2 regions of the Pseudomonas sp. H1_A03 genome follow, and region 1 is predicted to be linked to the other one. Evidence: predicted binding sites of a transcription regulator. Region 1 holds the regulator's gene; the other holds the start of a gene.

The links. The regulator sigma-54, encoded in region 1, starts transcription at its own class of promoters, with help from an activator protein. The targets are predictions, from matches to a motif close to ANTGGCATNNANNTTGCTNT.
Region 2: a site for sigma-54 is predicted at 8,388-8,407, ahead of flgA (flagellar basal body P-ring formation chaperone FlgA). Genes of this name have one in related genera too.

The regions. Positions count from the first base shown of each region.
Region 1 is NZ_CP162829.1:2,268,288-2,280,032, forward strand. It holds gene AB4O35_RS10400 (hypothetical protein) at 1-247, shown strand, start outside; gene AB4O35_RS10405 (superoxide dismutase) at 249-860, shown strand; gene AB4O35_RS10410 (ZIP family metal transporter) at 894-1,787, shown strand; gene AB4O35_RS10415 (HPr family phosphocarrier protein) at 1,886-2,158, opposite strand; gene rapZ (RNase adapter RapZ) at 2,175-3,032, opposite strand; gene ptsN (PTS IIA-like nitrogen regulatory protein PtsN) at 3,035-3,499, opposite strand; gene hpf (ribosome hibernation-promoting factor, HPF/YfiA family) at 3,510-3,815, opposite strand; gene AB4O35_RS10435 (RNA polymerase factor sigma-54) at 3,891-5,384, opposite strand; gene lptB (LPS export ABC transporter ATP-binding protein) at 5,570-6,295, opposite strand; gene lptA (lipopolysaccharide transport periplasmic protein LptA) at 6,295-6,828, opposite strand; gene lptC (LPS export ABC transporter periplasmic protein LptC) at 6,815-7,387, opposite strand; gene AB4O35_RS10455 (KdsC family phosphatase) at 7,396-7,920, opposite strand; gene AB4O35_RS10460 (KpsF/GutQ family sugar-phosphate isomerase) at 7,921-8,895, opposite strand; gene AB4O35_RS10465 (ATP-binding cassette domain-containing protein) at 9,194-10,003, shown strand; gene mlaE (lipid asymmetry maintenance ABC transporter permease subunit MlaE) at 10,003-10,800, shown strand; gene mlaD (outer membrane lipid asymmetry maintenance protein MlaD) at 10,800-11,267, shown strand; partial or broken gene AB4O35_RS10480 (MlaC/ttg2D family ABC transporter substrate-binding protein) at 11,279-11,745, shown strand, end outside.
Region 2 is NZ_CP162829.1:5,977,025-5,988,769, forward strand. It holds gene AB4O35_RS27615 (ribonucleoside-diphosphate reductase subunit alpha) at 1-1,938, shown strand, start outside; gene AB4O35_RS27620 (hypothetical protein) at 2,029-3,117, opposite strand; gene flgE (flagellar hook protein FlgE) at 3,297-4,601, opposite strand; gene flgD (flagellar hook assembly protein FlgD) at 4,633-5,358, opposite strand; gene flgC (flagellar basal body rod protein FlgC) at 5,375-5,818, opposite strand; gene flgB (flagellar basal body rod protein FlgB) at 5,822-6,229, opposite strand; gene cheR (protein-glutamate O-methyltransferase CheR) at 6,532-7,359, opposite strand; gene AB4O35_RS27650 (chemotaxis protein CheV) at 7,403-8,335, opposite strand; gene flgA (flagellar basal body P-ring formation chaperone FlgA) at 8,470-9,180, shown strand; gene flgM (flagellar biosynthesis anti-sigma factor FlgM) at 9,322-9,636, shown strand; gene AB4O35_RS27665 (flagella synthesis protein FlgN) at 9,685-10,155, shown strand; gene AB4O35_RS27670 (flagellar brake protein) at 10,252-11,001, shown strand; gene AB4O35_RS27675 (MFS transporter) at 11,061-11,745, opposite strand, start outside.

The DNA.
Region 1 (11,745 bases):
GCACCTGCGCCTGAACCAGCCGGAAGAAAGCGCGGAATACCTTTGCGCTATTCACCAGCGTCTTTTACAGACCCTGCAGGACTCGCGGCTGAGCCCGCAATTGCGGGAAGCGGCCTTGCGCCAGAGCAGCAAAACCTACGTCGAGCTACTGAATTTCATCAGCGATCACGGCGAGTACCCGCGTACCCATCGCTTGCTGGGCGGTACTGCGGCGCAGCCGACCACTCCTCATTACGGAGCACATTGATATGACCTACACCTTGCCTGCCTTGCCTTACGCCTATGACGCCTTGGAACCGCATATCGATGCGCAAACCATGGAGATCCATTACACCAAGCACCACCAAACCTATATCAACAACCTTAATGCCGCTGTTGAGGGCACTGAGTTTGCGGGCTGGCCGGTGGAAAAACTGGTATCCAGCGTGCAGCAGTTGCCGGAAAAACTTCGTGCAGCCGTGATTAACCAAGGCGGCGGCCACGCCAACCACTCGCTGTTCTGGGCCGTGATGTCGCCCAAAGGTGGCGGTAAGCCCGAGGGCGCACTGGGCAAGGCGATCGAGGAACAATTGGGCGGTTTCGACAGCTTCAAGGATGCTTTCACCAAAGCCGCGTTGACGCGCTTCGGTAGTGGATGGGCCTGGCTGAGCGTCACCCCGCAAAAGACCCTGGTGGTGGAAAGCAGCGGCAATCAGGACAGCCCCCTGATGAGCGGTAATACGCCGATCCTCGGCCTCGACGTCTGGGAGCACGCCTACTACCTGCTTTATCAGAACCGTCGCCCGGAATACATCAATGCGTTCTACAGTGTCATTAACTGGCCTGAAGTCGCCGCACGCTATCAGGCCGCTGTGGCCTGATATCCACCTCTATAACAAGATCTAAGGCCGACTATGGGCACTGACACACTGGCGATCAGCAGCGGGCGGATGTTTCGTTATGCACTTGGCTCGCTGCTGCTATTGGCAGGTACTGCATTGCTGGTGGCCCACGGGCTGGCCTGGCTTGACCTGGAACCGCGAATTCTGCGTGCCCTGCAGGGCGGGTCCATCTGCGCGCTCGGCACGGCGCTCGGTGCGGTCCCAGTCTTGGTCATTCGGCGGATGCCGGTGGCATTGAGCGATACACTGCTGGGCTTTGGGGCAGGGGTGATGCTGGCGGCGACGGCGTTTTCGCTGATCGTGCCAGGCATTGCCGCGGCTGAAAGCCTGGGATTGTCGCCCTGGGGCGCCAGTGGCTTGATCAGCTTCGGCATTATGCTTGGGGCGTTCGGGCTATACCTGGTTGACCGCAAGGTTTCCGGCGCAAGCCCGGAAATGCTCGTCGGCACGCCGGATAAGCCGGTGATCCCGCCGCGCATCTGGCTGTTCGTGTTTGCCATCATCGCTCACAACATCCCCGAAGGCATGGCGGTCGGCGTTTCTGCCGGAGGCGGCATGCCAGAGGCCGATAGCCTGGCCATGGGCATTGCTTTGCAGGATGTGCCTGAAGGCCTTGTGATCGCGCTGGTGTTGGCCGGGGCAGGGATGTCGCGGGTCAAGGCGTTTATGATCGGTGCTGCGTCAGGCTTGGTGGAGCCGGTGTTTGCTGTGCTCTGCGCCTGGTTGGTGAGCCTGGCTGAGGTGCTGTTGCCTTTGGGCCTGGCCTTGGCTGCTGGCGCGATGCTATTGGTGGTGACTCACGAAGTCATCCCTGAATCGCGACGCAATGGTCACGAAAAACTCGCCAGTTTGGGATTGTGCACCGGTTTTTGCTTGATGATGGTGATGGACACGGCTTTAGGATAAACACGCTTTTCTGTAGGCGCCTGCTTGCCGGTGATTGGCTCCAGTCTTACATCGAACGCAATGACGTCATTGCCGGCAAGCCGGGCTGCTACGAAGGGTTATTCGCCTTCATCAAAGTAGTTGTTGATTAGCGCAACCAGTGCGTCCATCGCTTCCTGCTCTTGCTCGCCTTCTGTCTTCAAGTGAATCTTGGTGCCTTTGCCGGCCGCCAACATCATCATTGCCATGATGCTTTTGCCATCGACCATGGATTCCGGCGTGCGCCCGGCCCGAATCTGGCAGGGAAACTGCCCAGCCACACCCACGAATTTGGCCGAAGCGCGGGCGTGAAGGCCCAGCTTGTTGATGATTTCAATTTCCAGAGCGGGCATCGCGGGGGTGTTCCTTTCAGCTAAGGTCGCGGTGGCGGACCTGGACGTTCTTGAGGGTTTGTTGCAGCACCTGGCCCAAGCGTTCGGTCAGGTAGACGGAGCGGTGGTGGCCGCCGGTGCAGCCAATGGCAATGGTGACATAGGCCCGATTGCTTGCGGCAAAGCGTGGCAACCATTTGAGCAAGTAGCTGGAAATGTCCTGGAACATCTCCTCAACATCCGGTTGCGCAGCCAGGTAGTCGGCAACAGGTTGATCCAGCCCGGATTGTTCGCGCAGTTCCGGCTTCCAATAGGGGTTCGGCAGGCAGCGCACATCAAACACCAAGTCTGCATCTACCGGCATTCCGCGCTTGAAACCAAACGACTCCACGAGAAACGCCGTGCCTGGCTCCGGCTGGTTCAACAGGCGCAGCTTGATGGCATCGCGCAGCTGGTAGAGGTTAAGGCTGGTGGTGTTGATCTTGAGGTCGGCGAGGTCAATGATCGGTCCCAGCAGCTTGGTTTCGTCCTCGATGGCTTCGGCCAAGGAGCGGTGAGGGCTGCTGAGGGGGTGGCGTCGGCGTGTTTCGGAGAAACGCTTGAGCAGCGTCTCTTCGTCGGCATCCAGGTACAGCACATCGCAATGAATGTGCTTGGCCCGCACTTCCTCGAGCAATTGTGGAAATCGCTCAAGATGGCTGGGCAGGTTGCGGGCATCTATCGAAACGGCGACCAGGGGTTGCGCCAGTTCAGTATGGATCAGCGCGCGTTCCGCCAATTCCGGCAGCAGGCCGGCGGGCAAATTGTCGATGCAGTAGAAACCGCTGTCCTCAAGGACATTGAGGGCGGTGCTTTTACCTGAGCCGGAACGGCCGCTGACGATGATCAAGCGCATGATTACTGCCCGTTCTGTTCGTCCACGACAACCTGATACAGCGCCTCATTACTGCTGGCACTGCGCAGTTTGTCGCGTACTTCCTTGCGGTCGAGCATGCTGGCGATCTGCCGAAGCAGTTCCAGGTGTGCATCGGTGGCAGCTTCCGGGACCAGCAAAACAAACAGCAGGTCGACCGGGGCGCCATCGATAGCGTCGAAATCGATGGGATGGTCCAAGTGCAGCAGGGCGCTGACAGGCGTCTCGCAGCCTTTGAGGCGGCAGTGGGGAATAGCGATGCCGTTACCAAAACCGGTCGAGCCAAGTTTTTCACGAGCAATCAGTGCCTCGTACACAGTTTGCGTTTCCAGTTCAGGCACTTCACGGCCGATCAGGTTGGCAATTTGTTCGAGGGCGCGTTTTTTACTGCCGCCCGGCACGTTCACAAGGGAACGGCCGGGGGTCAGGATGGTTTCAAGTCGGATCATGGGGGGAGAGTTAACGACCTGTACCTTGCATCAGGTGCAGATTCTTTTCCTTATGCTTTATGAGTTGGCGGTCCAGCTTGTCGTAGAGCGAGTCGATCGCCGCGTACATGTCCTCATGTTCCGCATTGGCGACGAGCTTGGCATTCGGTACGTGCAGGGTGGCCTCGATTTTCTGCTTGAGCTTATCGACCTCCATGATGACCTGCACGTTGGTGATCTTGTCAAAATGCCCCGCAAGCTTGTTCAGCTTGCTTTCGGTGTATTCACGCAGGGGTTTGGTGACTTCCAGCTGGTGTCCACTGATGTTGACTTGCATACAGCTTCTCCTTCGTTGCCAGTGCATAAAGCGACAGGCGAAAGCGCCTGCCACTGGAACGCTGTGGCCCGCCCGTCACATCAAACGCTTACGCTCGCTGGAAGGCGCGATCCCGAGGGACTCGCGGTACTTGGCGACGGTTCGACGGGCGACCTGAATGCCTTGTGCCTCCAGTAAACCAGCGATCTTACTGTCACTCAATGGCTTTTTCTGATTTTCCGCGGCAACCAGTTTTTTGATGATCGCGCGAATCGCCGTGGACGAGCATTCACCGCCTTCGGAGGTGCTGACGTGGCTGGAGAAAAAGTATTTCAGTTCATAAATACCCCGTGGGGTATGCATGAATTTTTGCGTGGTTACCCGAGAAATCGTCGATTCATGCATGCCAACCGCCTCGGCGATGTCATGCAGTACCAACGGTTTCATCGCCTCGTCGCCGTATTCCAGGAAGCCGCGCTGGTGCTCGACGATCTGGGTGGCCACTTTCATCAGGGTTTCGTTGCGGCTTTGCAGGCTCTTGATAAACCAGCGAGCTTCCTGCAATTGGTTGCGCATGAAGGTGTTATCGGCGCTGGTGTCAGCGCGACGCACAAAACCGGCGTATTGCGGGTTGACCCGCAGGCGTGGCACCGACTCCTGGTTCAGTTCAACCAGCCAGCGCTCGTTATCCTTGCGCACGATCACGTCGGGAACCACGTATTCGGCTTCGCTGGACTCGATTTGCGAGCCAGGACGCGGGTTGAGACTTTGTACCAGCTCAATGACCTGGCGCAGGTCGTCTTCCTTGAGCTTCATGCGGCGCATCAGTTGGCTGTAGTCGCGGCTGCCCAGCATGTCGATGTAATCGGTGACCAGGCGCTGGGCCTCGGCGAGCCAGGGGGTCTTGGCGGGCAGTTGGCGCAATTGCAGCAGCAGGCATTCGCTGAGGGAGCGCGCACCGATGCCAGCGGGTTCGAACTGCTGGATGCGGTGCAGGACGGCTTCGATCTCGTCCAGCTCGATATCCAGTTCAGGGTCGAATGCTTCGAGAATTTCCTCAAGCGTCTCGTCCAAGTAGCCCTGGTTATTGATGCAGTCGATCAGGGTCACGGCGATCAGGCGATCGGTGTCCGACATCGGCGCCAGGTTCAGTTGCCACAGCAGGTGGCTCTGCAGGCTTTCGCCGGCGGAGGTGCGGGTGGTGAAATCCCACTCGTCATCGTCATTGCTGGGCAGGCTGCTGGCGCTGGTCTGGTAGACGTCTTCCCAGGCGGTGTCGACGGGAAGCTCGTTGGGAATGCGTTCGTTCCAGTCGCCTTCCTCGAGGTTATCCACCGTTGGGGCGGTTTCCTGATAGGAGGGTTCCTGCGCATCGGGGTTGGGTTTTTGCTCGATGTTATCGGCCAGCGGGTCTGCATTATCGAAGTCGTCGCCTTCTTCCTGGCGTTCGAGCATCGGATTGGACTCCAGGGCCTCCTGGATTTCCTGTTGCAGGTCCAGGGTCGACAATTGGAGCAGGCGGATGGCCTGTTGCAGCTGCGGTGTCATCGTCAGCTGCTGGCCCATTCTCAGGACTAGCGATGGTTTCATGGCAGGGGCTTAACACCTTATTCGCCGGCGCAATGCGCCATCCACGACAGGGCGCGTGAGCGCCAAACATAAGCAAATTATATGCCTGATATCGGGGGCTTTGCCTAGAGCGCGGTAACAATAAAAATCCAGAGGTTTTCATTGACTCCCGCGCACCTTGGCAATCGGCCGTGACACCACGGTGTTTACAGGCGGAACTCGTGACCCAGGTACACTTCCTTGACCAGTTCATTGGCCAGGATGGTGGCGGAGTCGCCTTCAGCGATCAGTTGACCATCGTTGACGATATACGCGGTTTCGCAGATATCGAGCGTCTCACGGACGTTGTGGTCGGTGATCAGCACGCCAATGCCCTTAGCCTTGAGGTGGTGAATGATCTGCTTGATGTCGCCGACCGATATTGGGTCGACGCCGGCAAACGGTTCGTCCAACAGGATGAACTTCGGTGCAGTGGCCAGGGCACGAGCGATTTCTACGCGGCGGCGCTCACCACCGGACAGGCTCATGCCGAGGTTGTCGCGGATATGGTTGATGTGGAATTCCTGCAGCAGGCTTTCCAGCTCCTTGCGACGACCGTCACGGTCGAGTTCCTTGCGGGTCTCGAGGATGGCCATGATGTTATCGGCCACCGACAGTTTGCGGAAGATCGACGCTTCCTGCGGAAGATAGCCGATACCGGCGCGGGCACGGCCGTGCATCGGCTGGTGGCTCACGTCCAAGTCATCGATCAGTACGCGACCCTGATCCGCCTGGACCAGCCCGACGATCATGTAGAAGCAGGTGGTCTTGCCGGCGCCGTTGGGGCCGAGCAAGCCGACGATCTGGCCGCTGTCGATCGACAGGCTGACGTCGCGCACGACCTGACGGCCTTTATAGGCCTTGGCCAGATGCTGGGCTTTCAGGGTTGCCATTACTCGGCCTTCTTCTTCGGCTGGATAACCATGTCGATGCGTGGGCGCGGTGCGGTGACCTTGTTGCCATTGGCACGACCGGCGTTAGCGATCTGTTTCACGGTGTCGTAGGTGATCTTCTCACCTTCCGTGGAGTTGCCGTCGGGGCTGAGCACCTTGGCTTGGTCGATCAGCACGATGCGGTTCTGCTGGGCGTGATACTGGATGGTCTTGCCGTAACCCTTCATCGGGCCGGTGTCGGTAGCGGACTGCTTCTGTTCGAAGTAAGCCAGGTTGCCCACCGAAGTGACCACGTCAATATCGCCAGCCTGGGTGCGAGTCAGGGTCACCGTGTTGCCGGTGATCTTCATCGAGCCCTGGGTGATGATCACGCCGCCTGTGTAGGTGGCGACGCCTTGCTTGTCATCCAGTTGCGCATCGTCAGCCGAAATGTGGATCGGCTGCTGGCTATCGTTCGGCAGAGCCCAGGCGCTCACGCTTCCCAGTGCTGCGCCCAGGCCGAGCAAAATAGGGAGAGTTTTAACGAGCCTCATACTGTCCTCTTACGTTCGATAGCAGGTGTATCCTGCTTTCTTTCAAATACGCTTTCATTCCCTTGCCAGTCGATACACCGCCAGCGCCGTCGATTCTAACGTCTTGCTCGGTCTGCGCATATTGCTTCTGCGGGAATACGGTCATGCGACTGGTGGTAATCACGGTCTCACGTTTTTTATCGTCAGTGCGCGCAACGCGCACCGAGTCGATCAGTTCTACCTCGGTACCGTCCGGGTTGACCTCGCCACGCTTGCTGGTGACGTGCCATGGGAACTCGGTACCGCGGTAAATGTTCATGTCCGGGTTGGTCAGCAGGGTCACTTCGCTGGCTTTCACGTGCTCGACCTTGTCCGAGGTCATCTCGTACTGCACCTTGCCGTCGGGCAGGAACTGCACGCTTTTGGCATTGGTGGCGTAATAGTCGATAACCCCCTCGTCAACCTGCGCAGCAGGCTGGTCGAGAAAGCGCTCCGGGCTGATATTCCAGTAGCCCACCGCCAGGAACAGTGCGGCGATGACTGCGAATAGCAGGAAGTTGCGAATCTTTTTGCTCAGCATAAAACGCTCTATAAGTAGGCGGCGTGGGCCGCTTCAAGGCTGCCTTGGGCACGCAGGATCAGCTCGCAGAATTCGCGGGCGGCACCTTCACCGCCACGGGCGGTGGTGATGCCATGGGCATGCTCGCGAACAAAGGCTGCCGCATTGGCAACGGCCATGCCCAGGCCCACTCGACGAATCACCGGCAGGTCGGGCAGGTCATCGCCCAAGTAGGCGACCTGCTCATAGCTTAGGTTGAGTTGGCCAAGAAGCTCGTCCAGAACCACCAGTTTATCCTCGCGGCCCTGATACAGGTGAGGAATCCCCAGGTTTTGTGCGCGGCGTTCCACAACGGGGGTTTTTCTGCCGCTGATAATCGCTGTTTGCACACCCGACGCCATCAGCATCTTGATGCCTTGGCCGTCGAGGGTGTTGAACGTCTTGAATTCGCTGCCGTCTTCGAGGAAGTACAAGCGGCCATCGGTCAGCACGCCGTCAACGTCGAAAATCGCCAGTTTGATGTTTTTGCCGCGTTGCAACAGGTCGTCGGTCATTTACATCACTCCCGCACGCAGCAAGTCGTGCATGTTCAAGGCGCCAATCGGGTGGCCGTCGCTATTGACCACCACCAGCGCGCCGATCTTGTGGTCTTCCATGATCTTCAAGGCTTCGGCTGCCAGCATTTCAGGGCGGGCGGTCTTGCCGTGGGGTGTCATTACCGCATCGATGGTGGCGGTGTGGATGTCGATGGTGCGGTCCAGGGTGCGGCGCAAGTCACCGTCGGTGAAGACCCCGGCCAGGCGCCCGTCGGCTTCCAGGATAACGGTCATGCCCAGGCCCTTGCGGGTCATTTCCATCAGCGCGTCCTTCAGCAAAGTGCCGCGCTGGACATGGGGCAATTCGTCGCCCGAGTGCATGACGTTTTCCACTTTCAATAGCAGGCGGCGGCCCAGGGCACCACCTGGGTGGGAAAACGCGAAGTCTTCGGCGGTAAACCCGCGGGCTTCCAGCAGTGCCACGGCCAGGGCATCGCCCATGACCAGCGCGGCGGTGGTGGAAGAGGTTGGTGCCAGGTTCAGCGGGCAGGCCTCGTGGGCCACGTGAACGTTGAGGTTCACTTCGGCGGCCTTGGCCAGCGTTGATTCCGGGTTGCCTGTAACGCTGATCATCTGGATGCCCAGGCGCTTGATCAGTGGCAACAGGGTCACGATTTCATTGGTGGTGCCGGAGTTGGACAGTGCCAGGATGATGTCATCCTTGGTGATCATGCCCATGTCGCCATGACTGGCTTCGGCCGGGTGTACGAAAAACGCAGTGGTCCCGGTGCTGGCCAGGGTGGCGGCGATCTTGTTGCCGACGTGGCCTGACTTGCCCATGCCGACCACGACGACGCGGCCCTTGCTGGCCAGAATCATCTCGCAGGCGCGTACGAAATCTGCGTCGATATGGGCCAGTAAGCCTTCTACGGCTTCAAGCTCGAGGCGGATGGTGCGTTGTGCGGATTGGATAAGGTCGCTGGATTGGCTCATGTCTGGAATCGTATAGCCTGACGAAAAGTCGGCGATTATAACGGTAATGATCAATTCCCTCACGCAAGTTCGTCAGGGTTTGTGCGCGACGCGCCTGAGATTCATCTGAAGCAACGTTTTTTCCCTGTGCTCAATCTGAACAAGCGCTGTTCCGGCCTTGGGCGCCTCGTACCAGCAGTGATATAGTTCGCCGCCAGTTCGGTCCGCCCAGCCCATGTGTTCAACTATTGCACAAGCATTGCAAACGTTTGTCGCAAGCGTGGTGTCTGAGTGAGAGGCTGCATCCCAAGGAGTTTAGATGAGTGCCGATAACGCCTACGCGGTCGAGCTGAAGGGACTGACCTTCAAGCGCGGGACGCGCAGCATCTTCAATAACGTCGATATCCGCATTCCGCGCGGCAAGGTCACGGGCATCATGGGGCCTTCCGGTTGTGGCAAGACCACCCTGTTGCGCCTGATGGGCATGCAATTGCGGCCCAGTGCCGGCGAAGTGTGGGTCAACGGCCAGAACCTGCCGACATTGTCGCGCAGCGATCTGTTCGACGCACGCAAGCACATGGGTGTGCTGTTCCAGAGCGGTGCATTGTTCACCGACCTCGATGTTTTCGAGAATGTGGCTTTTCCGCTGCGGGTGCACACCCAGCTGTCCGACGAAATGATTCGTGACATCGTGTTGCTGAAACTGCAGGCCGTAGGCCTTCGCGGTGCCACCGACCTGATGCCCGACGAACTGTCCGGTGGCATGAAGCGTCGGGTCGCCCTGGCGCGCGCCATTGCTCTCGACCCGCAGATCCTCATGTACGACGAACCTTTCGTCGGCCAGGACCCTATCGCCATGGGCGTGCTGGTGCGTCTGATCCGCCTGCTCAACGATGCGCTGGGTATCACCAGCATCGTGGTTTCCCATGATCTTGCAGAAACCGCGAGCATTGCCGATTACCTCTATGTAGTAGGCGATGGCCAGGTGTTGGGGCAGGGCACGCCTGAAGAACTGATGAATGCAGACAATCCGCGTATTCGCCAATTCATGACCGGCGACCCTGATGGCCCTGTGCCTTTTCACTTTCCGGCAACGGATTACCGCTCAGATCTTCTGGGGAAGCGTTGATGCGCAAGACATCTTTACTCGAGAAGGTGCGCCTTTTCGGTCGCTCCGGCATCGATATGATCGAAGTGCTGGGGCGTTCGACAATCTTCCTGTTCCACGCCTTGCTCGGCCGTGGTGGCATTGGCGGCGGTTTTGGCCTGTTGATCAAGCAACTGCATTCAGTCGGCGTGATGTCCCTGGTAATTATTGTGGTTTCCGGGATTTTCATCGGCATGGTGTTGGCGTTGCAGGGGTTCAATATCCTTTCCGGCTACGGCTCGGAGCAGGCCGTTGGGCAGATGGTCGCGCTGACGCTCTTGCGCGAACTGGGGCCGGTGGTCACTGCCTTGCTGTTTGCGGGCCGCGCGGGTTCTGCGTTGACCGCCGAAATCGGCAACATGAAGTCCACCGAGCAATTGTCCAGTCTCGAAATGATCGGTGTGGACCCGCTCAAGTACATCGTTGCGCCGCGCCTGTGGGCCGGCTTCATTTCACTGCCTCTGCTGGCGATGATTTTCAGCGTGGTGGGTATCTGGGGCGGTTCGTGGGTCGCGGTTGACTGGTTGGGCGTCTATGACGGCTCCTACTGGGGCAACATGCAAAACAGCGTCACCTTCAGCGGTGACGTGCTCAACGGCATCATAAAGAGCATCGTCTTCGCTTTTGTAGTGACCTGGATCGCCGTATTCCAAGGCTACGACTGTGAGCCCACTTCAGAAGGGATCAGTCGCGCCACCACCAAGACCGTTGTGTACGCCTCGCTGGCTGTACTGGGCCTTGACTTCATTTTGACCGCCTTGATGTTTGGAGATTTCTGATGCAAAACCGCACTGTGGAAATCGGTGTCGGCCTTTTCTTGCTGGCTGGCATCCTGGCTTTATTGTTGTTGGCCCTGCGAGTCAGTGGCCTTTCGGCCAGCCCCACCGCCGATACTTATAAACTTTACGCGTACTTCGACAATATCGCCGGTTTGACTGTCAGAGCTAAAGTGACCATGGCCGGTGTGACCATCGGCAAGGTCACGGCAATCGATCTGGACCGCGACAGCTTCACCGGGCGAGTGACCATGCAGCTGGATAAGAAGGTAGATAATCTGCCAACTGACTCCACTGCATCTATCCTCACTGCGGGTTTGCTGGGCGAGAAATACATCGGTGTCAGCGTGGGCGGGGAAACGGCCCTGCTCAAGGATGGCTCGACAATCCACGACACACAGTCGTCGCTGGTGCTTGAAGACCTGATCGGTAAATTCCTGCTTAATACGGTCAATAAAGACGCTAAATGAGGAATCTGTACATGATCTCTACCTTGCGACGTGGCCTCCTGGTACTGCTTGCAGCGCTGCCGTTGATGGCCAACGCAGCAGGTTCTGCCCACGAATTGGTGCAGGACACAACCAACAAGATGTTGGCTGACCTGTCGGCCAACAAAGAAAAGTACAAACAAGATCCGAGTCAGTTCTACAACGCGCTCAATACTATTGTCGGTCCTGTTGTAGATGCCGAAGGCATTTCCCGCAGCATCATGACGGTCAAGTATTCGCGCAAGGCTACCCCGGCGCAGATGCAGACCTTTCAGGAAAACTTCAAGAAAGGCCTGTTTCAGTTCTATGGTAACGCGCTGCTTGAGTACAACAACCAGGGGATTACCGTCGCTCCAGCCGGGGATGAATCAGGTGATCGCACCAGCGTGAACATGAGCGTCAAGGGCAACAATGGCGCTGTCTACCCTGTGCAGTACACGCTGGAGAAGGTCAACGGCGA
Region 2 (11,745 bases), 2.5 Mb from region 1:
CAAGTGTTCTTCATGCGCGTGGCCATGGGCCTGGCGATTGAAGAGAAGCACAAAGAAGACCGTGCCATCGAGTTCTACAACCTGCTGTCGTCCTTCGATTACATGTCGTCGACCCCAACCCTGTTCAACGCCGGCACCCTGCGTCCACAGCTGTCGAGCTGCTACCTGACCACCGTGCCGGATGACCTGTCGGGCATCTACCACGCGATCCACGACAACGCCATGTTGTCCAAATTCGCCGGTGGCCTGGGCAACGACTGGACGCCAGTACGTGCCTTGGGTTCGTACATCAAGGGCACCAACGGCAAGTCCCAGGGCGTTGTGCCGTTCCTGAAAGTGGTGAACGACACCGCCGTAGCGGTCAACCAGGGCGGCAAGCGCAAAGGCGCGGTGTGTGCCTACCTGGAAACCTGGCACATGGACATTGAAGAGTTCATCGAGCTGCGCAAGAACACCGGTGATGACCGTCGTCGTACCCACGACATGAACACCGCCAACTGGATTCCTGACCTGTTCATGAAGCGTGTCTTCGATGACGGCCAGTGGACCCTGTTCTCGCCCTCCGAAGTGCCGGACCTGCACGACCTGACCGGCAAGGCCTTCGAAGAGCGCTACGAGTACTACGAAGCCCTGTCCCAGTACCCTGGCAAGATCAAGCTGTTCAAGACCATCCAGGCCAAAGACCTGTGGCGCAAAATGCTCTCCATGCTGTTTGAAACCGGCCACCCATGGCTGACCTTCAAAGACCCGTGCAACCTGCGCAGCCCGCAGCAGCACGTGGGCGTGGTCCACAGCTCGAACCTGTGCACCGAGATCACCTTGAACACCAACAAGGACGAGATCGCCGTTTGCAACCTGGGCTCGATCAACCTGCCGAACCACATCGTCAACGGCAAGCTGGACACCGCCAAGCTGGAACGCACCGTCAACACCGCCGTACGCATGCTCGATAACGTGATCGACATCAACTACTACTCGGTGCCACAGGCGCAGAACTCCAACTTCAAGCACCGCCCGGTCGGCCTTGGCATCATGGGCTTCCAGGACGCGCTGTACCTGCAGCACATTCCTTACGGTTCGGATGCGGCGGTCGAGTTCGCCGACAAGTCCATGGAAGCGGTCAGCTACTACGCGATCCAGGCTTCCTGCGACCTGGCTGACGAGCGCGGCGCCTACGAGACGTTCCAGGGTTCGCTGTGGTCCAAAGGCATCCTGCCGCTGGATTCGCAACAGATCCTGATCGAACAACGTGGCCAGAAGTACATCGACGTTGACCTGGAAGAATCCCTGGACTGGGCGCCGGTACGTGCCCGTGTGCAGAAAGGCATTCGTAACTCCAACATCATGGCCATCGCACCGACCGCCACCATCGCCAACATCACTGGCGTATCGCAGTCGATCGAACCGACCTACCAGAACCTGTATGTGAAATCGAACCTGTCGGGCGAATTCACCGTGATCAACCCGTACCTGGTTCGCGACCTGAAAGCCCGCGGCCTGTGGGACTCGGTCATGATCAACGACCTGAAGTACTACGACGGTTCCGTGCAGCAGATCGAGCGCATCCCGCAAGAACTCAAAGAGCTCTACGCGACCGCCTTCGAAGTGGACACCAAGTGGATCGTTGACGCCGCCAGCCGTCGCCAGAAATGGATCGACCAGGCACAGTCCCTGAACCTGTACATCGCCGGCGCTTCGGGCAAGAAGCTCGACGTGACCTACCGTATGGCGTGGTACCGTGGCCTGAAAACCACTTACTACCTCCGTGCCCTGGCCGCGACCAGCACCGAGAAGTCGACCATCAACACCGGCAAGCTGAACGCAGTTTCCAGCGGCGGCAACCACGGTGATGACTCGGTACTCGCCGCGCCAGCCGGCCCGGCCCCGGTGCCAAAGGCTTGTGCGATTGACGAGCCGGATTGCGAAGCTTGCCAATAAGCTGAGGCGGTTACGGATCGTGATGATCCGGAACTGAAAAACGCCGACAAACCTGAGCATGATTAGGTTTGCCGGCGTTTTTTTTGGTCGTTAGAAAAGCACTGTATAAATGCCCGGTCCTGGAGCTCCACCTCGCCTGCCCCATAGCTCCTTATGATTGCCAATCACCGCCATGGAATGCGCATCCGTTTCATAAGTCCCCACCATCCCCCGCTCGAAATCACTTTGAAAGCCCGGCCTGTAGTGATTTTTCAGCCCAAGCCTGTGCAAGCCTTCACGGGAATGCTCACCATCATTCAGGCTTATCAGCGCATCTGTGTAGCTTCTCGTGGCATCTCTGTCGTTTTCTCCCGGTGAGCCACTGTTCCCTTCCATCTGGGCACGCTTGGCGCTCGCGGCGTATAGAAAGTTGGCGTTGGTCATTAACGTAGGGTCATCACCCTGGAAGCGCGCTTCTCGCGCAGCCATGCTCAGCTCATCTTTGGTCAGTTTGAGTTTGAATCCATCACGCATCTCCACCTCATAGGTATTTCCCTTTAACTCAACATTTTTGAAAATGTCTTTAGGGTCCTGACCAAAGTGCTGCATCGCTGCTTTTATTGAAGACACCGTCGTGCAATTGCCTTCGAAGCCCTGAGAGAAACCACTCCAAATGTTATCCGGCTTTTTCCCACGCACACTTTTATCGGGCTGGTAATCATGGTAATTCGCCCCCTCTGTGAGGGGCTTGTTGCTCATGGCGTCGGAAGGACCAAAATTCTCCCTGTTCACCCGGCCGCCACCGCCACCGCCCCCACCGCCCCCACCAATGTTTATGGGCTCAGGTGGAGAGGGAGATCCGTCATCAGTAAACAGCTCCGGAAAAAGCGCCTTCAAGAACGCGAGCCAACTGTCAGACGCGTCTTTCTTTAACGCCTCAATAACCTCCTTGAATCTCTCCTCGCCGAGCTTCTTGCGTACCTCATTGAGCTTGTCACGCAAATCCTGGACGGTTTGGCTCTTGGACGTTTTCTGAGCCTCCTCCAACGCCTTCAGGATCTTAGAAACGACCGCCTTGTCGGCATCCAGACTCTCGGCACCCTCAGTGTTGTCCTTGGTGTTTTCAGTGCCGTATGTGTAGCTTCCGCCGCCAAAAGAAATCCGAGCCGCTTGGCCTGCTACCTGTTGAGCCCATTGCATAGACTTCTCCACCCGTAAGCCACTGTCGGTTTACTTGGTAGGGAAAACTGTGCCGGCCGTTCCGGTAAAAACGAGTGGTCTCTAGGGACACGGACTGTATGAAAAATCACGCCAAACAAAATGAATGCAAAAAAAACCCTCGTAGAGGGTTTTTTTTCGTCAGGGTCTGACCAGCAGCATCACGTCATCTGAATGATGGTCTGCATGATGGTGCTCTGGGTGGAGATGGTCTTGGCGTTCGCCTGGTAGTTGCTCTGGGCCTTGATCAGGTCCACCAGCTCGTTGGTCAGGTTGACGTTGGAGTTCTCCAGGGAGTTGGCCACGATCGAACCCAAGGTACCGGCTTGCGGGGTGTCGTAACCCGGCTGGCCCGAGGCGAAAGTCTCTCTCCACGTGGTGCCGCCCGATGGCTGCAGGCCTTGTTCGTTGTTGAAGCTGGCCAGGGAGATCTGGCCGATGGCCTTGCTCTGCTGGTTGCTGAACGTGGCGAACAATACGCCGCTACCGTCGATTTTCAGGCCGGTGATCTGGCCGGTCGCGTAACCATCGGTGGTCGGCGGGTTGCGGTAGCTGGCCGAGTTGTACTGGGTGACGTTACCCAGGTTGACGGCAATATCCGGCGCTGTAGCGTCGTTTGGCGCCCAATTACCGTTGGTCACCGTACCCGGCACCCAACCCGTGAGCGTCAGGGTCGTGCCGACCACACCGGTACCGGTGACACCCGTAAGCTTACCGGCACCGTCAAAGGTGTAGGTCGCTGGCACGGGGGCGGTGGCGCCGGTGGTTGTAGGCTTAGTGCCATCCAGGTTACGGCCGTCGATCAACGTGTAGGCCTTCCACTCGTTGGCGTCCGATTTCACCATGTACTGCACCATTTCGTGGGAGTTACCCTGGGCGTCGTACAACGTGGTGCTGTTCTGGGTGGTGAAGGTGCTCGTGTCAGTAGGATCGAACGGCTTAGTGGTCTGGTTGATCACCGGCGACGACGAGTTCAGGTTACTGGTGGAGTCCACCTTGGTTGAAGCCTTGGGCGGCAGGTACGACAGGTTCAGTTGCAGGTCGGTCAAGCCGCCCTTGACGATGTTGCCGTCCGCGTCCGCGGCGTAGCCTTGCAAGCGCGAAGTGCCCGTATTGTTGGTGACATAGCCGTCTTTGTCGGCACGGAAAGCACCGCTGCGGGTGTATTCCAGCGAACCGTCGCTGCCCTTCTGAACGAAGAAGCCACCGCCCTGGATCGCCATGTCCAGCACGCCGCCGCTGTTGTTGACGTCACCCTGGGTGAACTGCTGGGACACAGCCGCCAGGTTCACACCGTTGCCGATGCTGTTCTGGCCGGTGCCCAGTTTGGAGGCGGCGTAGATGTCCGCAAACTCCGCACGGGACGACTTGAAGCCAGTGGTCGCGACGTTGGCGATGTTGTTGCCGGTCACGTCCAGTTGTTTGTTGGCCGCATAGAGGCCGCTAAGGCCGATATTAAAAGACATGTTTCTCTCCCTCTGCCGTATTTAGCCGGCTCTATGTACCGATAGTCTGGATTTGCGACAGCTTGACGCTGCCCATGCCGCCTGCAAGGTTCAGCAGCATTTCGCCGCCGGTCTTGCTCAACGTCACGCTGGTTACCGTTGCCGGCAGCGAAGTTGCCAAGGCAACCGCGTCGCCCTTGTCATTCTTGGTGGTGGCCGCGAAGGTGTAAGTGCCCGCTGGGGCGACCTCACCGTTGTCGTTCTTGCCATCCCAGATAAAGTCGGAGTTGCCTGCACTCTGGGCGCCCATATCAATGGTGCGCACCACGTTGCCGTCTTTGTCGGTGATCTTGATGGCGACGTTGCCTGTCGCCGCAGTCACGGCTACCGAACCGGTCATGCTCTTGCTGGTGTCCACCAGAGCCTTGTCGGTCTGGGTGATGATCGAACGCCCTACCAGCGACGACGCCTGCAACGCTTGCGACGAGCTGAAGTTGCTCGAGATGTTGTTCACCGAGTCGTTCAGGGTGTTGATGCCTTCCAGGCTGCTGAACTGCGCCAACTGGGCCACGAACGCACCGTTGTCTTGCGGCGACAGCGGGTTCTGGTTTTTCAGTTGGGTCACGAGCAGTTGCAGGAACGCGTCCTTGCCCAGCGACTGGCTGCCCGTCGCTGCCTTGGAGGCACTATTGACGCTGCTGGTGTCGGTCGCGGTCTTGACCTTGGAGTTGAAAAGGTCCTGGACTGCCGTGTTGTTACTCGTATCAACGATGGCCATTATTTGGCGCCCCTTATCACTGACCCAGGGTCAGGACCTTCTGCATCATGGTTTTGGCGGTGTTCATCATTTCCGCATTGGTCTGGAACGAACGGCTGGCGGAAATCATGTCGGCCATTTCCTCAACCACGTTGACGTTGGGGTAGTAGACATAACCCTTTTCGTTCGCGGCGGGATGGTTGGGTTCGTAGCGGGCTTCAAGGTTGCTCTGGTCTTCGACCACACCAAGCACCTGCACGCCAGAACCGGCATTACCCTGGTCCTGGAACAGCGAATCGCTGCCGCCAGCCTGGCCACCCTGGAACATGGTGGCGAACACCGGGTGACGGGCACGGTAGGTCTGGTCAATGCTCGAAGACACGGTCTCGGCGTTGGCGATGTTACTGGCGACGGTGTTCAAACGCGTGGTCTGCGCGCTCATGCCACTGCCGGCAATATTGAAAACACTGGACAGGGACATGGCTTACTCTCCGCGCAGGGCTGACATCAGCCCTTTGAATTTGCTGTTAAGCAGGGTGAAGCTGGCTTGAAAGTTCACCGAGTTCTCGGCATAGGCCGATTGCTCAAGCTGGGCGTCGACGGTGTTCTGGTCGATCGACGGCTGCATCGGTGTGCGATACAGCAACGACTCGTCACCATTGCTCAGGCCTTGCGCTTCAATATGACGGCTGTTGGTCATGTTCAAGGCGAAGGTGCCGTTTTTGGTCTTGTCCTGCTGTGCGGCGAGCACGGCGGAGAAGTCCAGATCCCGAGCCTTGTAGTTCGGGGTGTCGGCGTTGGCAATGTTGTTGGCCAGGACTTCAGCACGCTGGGCGCGGAAGCCCAGGGCTTGTTCGTGGATACCGAGCGCTTTATCGAAGCTGATGCTCATGGCGGAAACCTTTAGGCTGACCTGCTTTTCGTTAACAGGGTTATAGCAAGGTGCATGCCAATCTTGCGGAGGCCCGTATATCAAGGGTTTGCGGGGCGGTTGCCGGCGGCAATGCCAGAAAAGCGGCAAGAGGTTTCCGCGTGGCGCCAGTAAAGCGGCAATGGAGAGTTGCCGCTGTTGGGGAAATTGCCGCAAAAAAAATGGGAGCGGGTTTGCTCGCGAATGCGGTGGGTCAGTCAACTTATCTATGACTGATCCACCGCATTCGCGAGCAAACCCGCTCCCACATTTAGATTTGCGTACTATTTAGCCTGGTAAATGATCCCAGGGCTGCACTGCACCATCTGGTAATGATCCGGCAAACCGTTCAGCGCTTCGGATGCACCGAGGAACAAATAGCCGCCCCGCTTGAGCGTGCCGTGGATGCGTAGCAGGATGTCCTTCTTCACTTCAGCGGAGAAGTAGATCAACACGTTGCGGCAGAACACCATGTCGAACTTGCCCAGGCTGGCGTAGCTGTCGAGCAGGTTGAACGAGCGAAACTCCACACGGTTCTTGATCGGCGCTTTGATCGCCCAACGTCCCGCCCCTTTCGGGTCGAAGAAACGTTGCAGGCGCTCCGGGGACAGGCCACGGCCCAGCGCCAGGCTGTCGTACTCGCCGGTCTTGCAGTTGGTGAGCATGGTGCCGGACAGGTCGGTGGCCACGATTTGAGCACCGGCCTTCAATTGGCCCATATTGGTCCGCTCGAACTCATCGATGGACATCGAGATCGAGTACGGCTCCTGCCCCGAGGAGCACGCCGCCGACCAGATGCGCAGGCGCTGGCCCGGGCTGGCCTTGATGGCCTCCGGCAGCACTTTGCTCTTGAGCACTTCAAAGGGGTAGGTGTCGCGAAACCACAGGGTTTCGTTGGTGGTCATGGCATCGACCACCATTTCCTTGAGCCCGCTGCGCGGCTGGCCCTGGATGCGCTGGACCAGCTCACCCAACGACTTGATGCCCTGCTGCTCCATCAGTTTGTTGAGACGGCTGGATACCAGATACTGCTTGTTTTCACCGAGCAATATGCCACAGGCCTTTTCCAGGAAGACCCGGAACTGTTCAAAATCCAAATTACCCGTAGACACTGATACCGCCTCTTAAATCGTGTGACCGCCAGGGAAAAAGCCCCTAGCCGTGATCTGCTGCTTTGATCCGCTCGACGACCCGGGATGCCAGGTCATCGGGGCGGAATTTGGCCAGGAAGTCATCGGCACCGACCTTCTTGACCATCGCCTGGTTGAATACACCCGACAACGAAGTATGCAGGATGATATGTAATTTTTGCATGCGTGGATCGTTGCGTATCTCCGCCGTGAGGGTGTAGCCGTCCATTTCCGGCATCTCGATGTCGGAGATCATCATCAAGAATTCTTCTTCCGGCTTCTTGCCCTCGTCCACCAGCTTGCGCAGGTAATCCAACGCCTGGCGACCATCGTTGAGGGCCACCACTTCCACGCCGACGGTTTGCAGGCAACGGGTCACCTGTTTACGGGCCACAGAAGAGTCGTCCACCGTCAACACGCGCAGGGAGACTGCCTTGTGCGCAGTTTCAGCGTCCACCACACCCACGGAAATCGACTCCGAGGTGGGTGCCACTTCGGCGAGGATTTTTTCCACGTCGATGATTTCGACCAACTGGTTATCCACCCGCGTCACTGCCGTGAGGTAGTGATCGCGACCCGTGCCCTTGGGCGGCGGATGGATCTCTTCCCAGTTCATGTTGACGATACGTTCCACCGAGCGCACCAGGAAACCCTGGGTCTTGGTGTTGTACTCGGTGATGATCACAAATGGATTCTGGCGGTCCTGCAAACCTGCAGAACCGGTGGCCAGGGCCAGATCAAGAATCGGGATCGTCGCACCCCGGATATTGGCAACGCCACATACCACCGGGCTGGACTTGGGCATGATCGTCAGCTTGGGGCATTGCAGCACTTCCCGCACCTTGAACACGTTGATGCCATACAGCTGTTTGCCATCCAGGCGAAAAAGCAACAACTCCAGGCGATTCTGCCCTACCAGCTGTGTGCGCTGGTTTACTGAATCCATTACTCCTGCCATGCCCAGACTCCTACGCTAAAACCTTTGAGGGTGCGACGCGCACCCAACGCTAAACGGCACGAGCTTTGCTATTTATTGATTATGGATATTAAAACGACGGTTTCCCGACGCGCCCCCCTACACGGCTTTGCAGATTGTTCTGCACACCGCTGGCGATACTCGCCTTGGGTCTGAGCGCCACAGCCCGCGCAGATAACGTCACCCTGCCTGATCTACTTATCGGCGTCACTCAAGGCTTTCTTGAGTTCACTGTAGAAGATTATCTGGCGACCACACAGACGCCAGGGCGTTATGAAATCCAGGTCAACCAGTTGGACCCGCGTTTGCGCATGCCAATGTGCGACAAGGAATTGACAGCCACCCTGGAAAGCCCGGCACAGCCCATTGGCCGCGTGACGGTCAAGGTTCGCTGCGACGGCGCCTCGCCCTGGACCGTGTTCGTGCCGGCCCAGGTCAAGTTGTTTCGCGATGTGGTGGTGGTGGCCCGCCCACTCAAACGCACCGGCATCATCGGTTTCGAAGACGTTGTGTTGCGCGAGCGCGACATCAGCATGATCAGTCAGGGCTACCTGACATCCCTCGATCAGGCCGTCGGGCAGAAATTGACCCGACCAGTGGTCACTGACCAGGTGATCACACTGGTGCATCTTGAGCAGGCAGAGGTGATTCGCAAGGGCGATCAGGTGGTCATTTCCGCCAGCAGTGGTGCACTGCAGGTAAAAATGCCGGGGGAAGCCTTGTCCAACGGCGGTATGAGCGAACAGATACGCGTCAAGAACCTCAATTCCAACCGGGTCATCAAGGCCAGGGTAACGGCGCCGGGGCAAGTCGAGGTCGCTTTATAGATTGCTGGTAGTGGACGCTGGGTTTTTCTACACTGTGCACGAGATGTTCCGTGCGGAGATTTATTGTCATTCGCGCCTAAAGTTAATCCGGGTATTGCCGAAAACATGGCAAGCGTCCAAATACCCAGAGGTTTTTTTATCATGGTCATCGATTTCAGTCGTTTGAATAACGCCCCATCAACGGCAGGCACTACGCGTTCCAAGGAAAGCGTGGAAGCCAAGGCCCAGCCACTGCCTGCCAAGGCAGAACAGGCCAGCGCCAGCCAGAGCGGGGAATCCGTACACCTGAGCAATGAGGCTCAACAGTTGCAGAAGGTCACTGACTCGCTGCGCGATCAACCGGTGGTCAATAAAGCCCGTGTGGCTGAATTGAAACAGGCAATCGCCGATGGCAGCTATAAAGTCGACAGCAACCGTGTAGCCAGCAAGCTGCTTAACTTCGAAGCCGAGCGCTAGGCAAAGGCCTGCGCCGGGCTTTTGGACGCTTAAAACCCAAGGCCAGCCATGCATCACGACGAAAATCTGCTACAGCTGATCATTGATGATCTAGCGCCGACGCAACAGCTGCTCGAGCTGCTCAGGGAGGAATCCCTGGCCCTCTACGGCCGCGATATGCCCCTGCTGGAAGAAATTCTGGCGCGCAAGCAGTCGTTGATTGTCCTGCTGGAACAGCACGGCAAAAAACGCAGCCAGATCCTCATCAGCCTGGGCCTGCCCGCCGACCAGGACGGCCTGGCGCAGTTGGCCAGCCACTCCTCGGTCGGCGACCAATTACTGGCCCAGAGCAAAGAACTCAATCAATTGCTCTCCCTGTGCCAGGAAGCCAACCTGCTCAACGGTCAGTCGATCCAGCTTCAGCAAGCTACGACCGCGAACCAGTTGCGTATACTTCACGGCGGTGAGCCTCCGGCGCTATATAACGCGCAAGGTTCTACCTCGCGCCTGGTCAAGCCAAGCACCCGCAGCCAAGCCTGACGCCCGTTTACAGCGCGGCCTATCCAAGGCGCGCCACATACTGGCAGAATGCCTGCTCTTGCGTGTAGTCGTATTTTGTCTGGAGATGGAAGAACCGTGTTCAACGCCCTTAATGCGGAAGATGCCCCGCAGCCACCCAAGGTCCTCACCACCCCTCTGGAAATCGCCGGCACCTTGCGGATGCTGCAAGAAAGCCATGACCCGCTGATCATTACCTTCCATGAACGCAGCCAACGCTTCCAGAGCTACTTGGTGGACGTCAATCGGGACGGCGGTACCCTCGCCCTGGATGAAATGATCCCCCGCGACGGCGAACGCCACCTCGAGAATGGCGAACCCTTCCGCATTGAAGGCTTCCATGACGGTGTGCGCGTCGCCTGGGAAAGCAACGGTACGCTGACCGTAACCGAAAAGGACGGCCACCGTATTTACACCGGCGGCCTACCGGACGAGGTGGTCTACCATCAACGGCGCAATGCCTTTCGCGCCGCGTTGAAGCTGGCGCAATTGGTCAACATTGAATTGGGCGGCGAGAAACTCCAAGCGCCGGTCAACGGCAAGTTGCTGGATATTTCCGCTACCGGCTGCAAACTGCGTTTTGAAGGCGACATTTCCGAGCGCCTGCAACTGGGCCAGGTCTACGACCGGTTTATCGCGGCCCTGCCCTTTGGCAGCATGACCACCTCGGTCGAACTGCGTCATCTGCATTTCGAAGAAAGGATCAACACCACCTTCGCCGGCGTGCGCTTCCACAACATGAGTGGTTTGGTGCAGCGTCAGGTCGAGCGTTTTGTCTACCAGCTCCAACGTGAAGCACGGCGTTTCGACAAAGACGACGATTTTTAAACCCTGACAACCGCAATAAAAAACGGGCAGATCCTTGAGGGATCTGCCCGTTTTTGCTTTCAGGGGCGCGCCCTGCTCAAGTCATGCGGATGCTCTTCGGGCCCCAGCGGCTCCGGCGGCCCCTCAAAGGGCGGCTCATCCGTCGGTGGTTGCGGCTCGATTTCCGGCTCCGGGTCGGGAACGGTGTTTTGCATCTGCTCTTGCACCACCTGCTCATCAACCCGCGGGTCCAGGGCAGCGACCAGCGGTGAACTGGACATACTGTCAGGCATTGCCACGTGATGCAGTGGCGCATCTTCCACTTGGTGCAGGTTGGTCACGGCTTTCGGCCGGATACGCCACACCAGGATCACCGCGCACAGGCTGAAGAACGCGTACAGCATCTGGCTGCCAAAGAGCTTCATCACCACGCCCGCCAACAACGGCCCGATGCTGGCGCCGACACCGTAGGTCACCAGCAGCATCGCTGTCAGGGAGACCCGACGATCGCCTTCGACATGGTCGTTGGAAAACGCCACGGCCAACGGGTACAGGCAAAACTGCACCAGCGAGCACAGGAACCCGGCGACAAACAGCACTTCCAGCGGGACTTTGGTCATGATCGCCAGCGGCAATGCCGCCACCGCGAGGCACAAGGCAAAACAGCGGATCAGCAGTGCTCGGTCATACCGATCCGACAACCAGCCCAGCGGCCATTGCACCAGCAAGCCGGCAAAAATGCAGCTACCCATGAACAAGCCGACC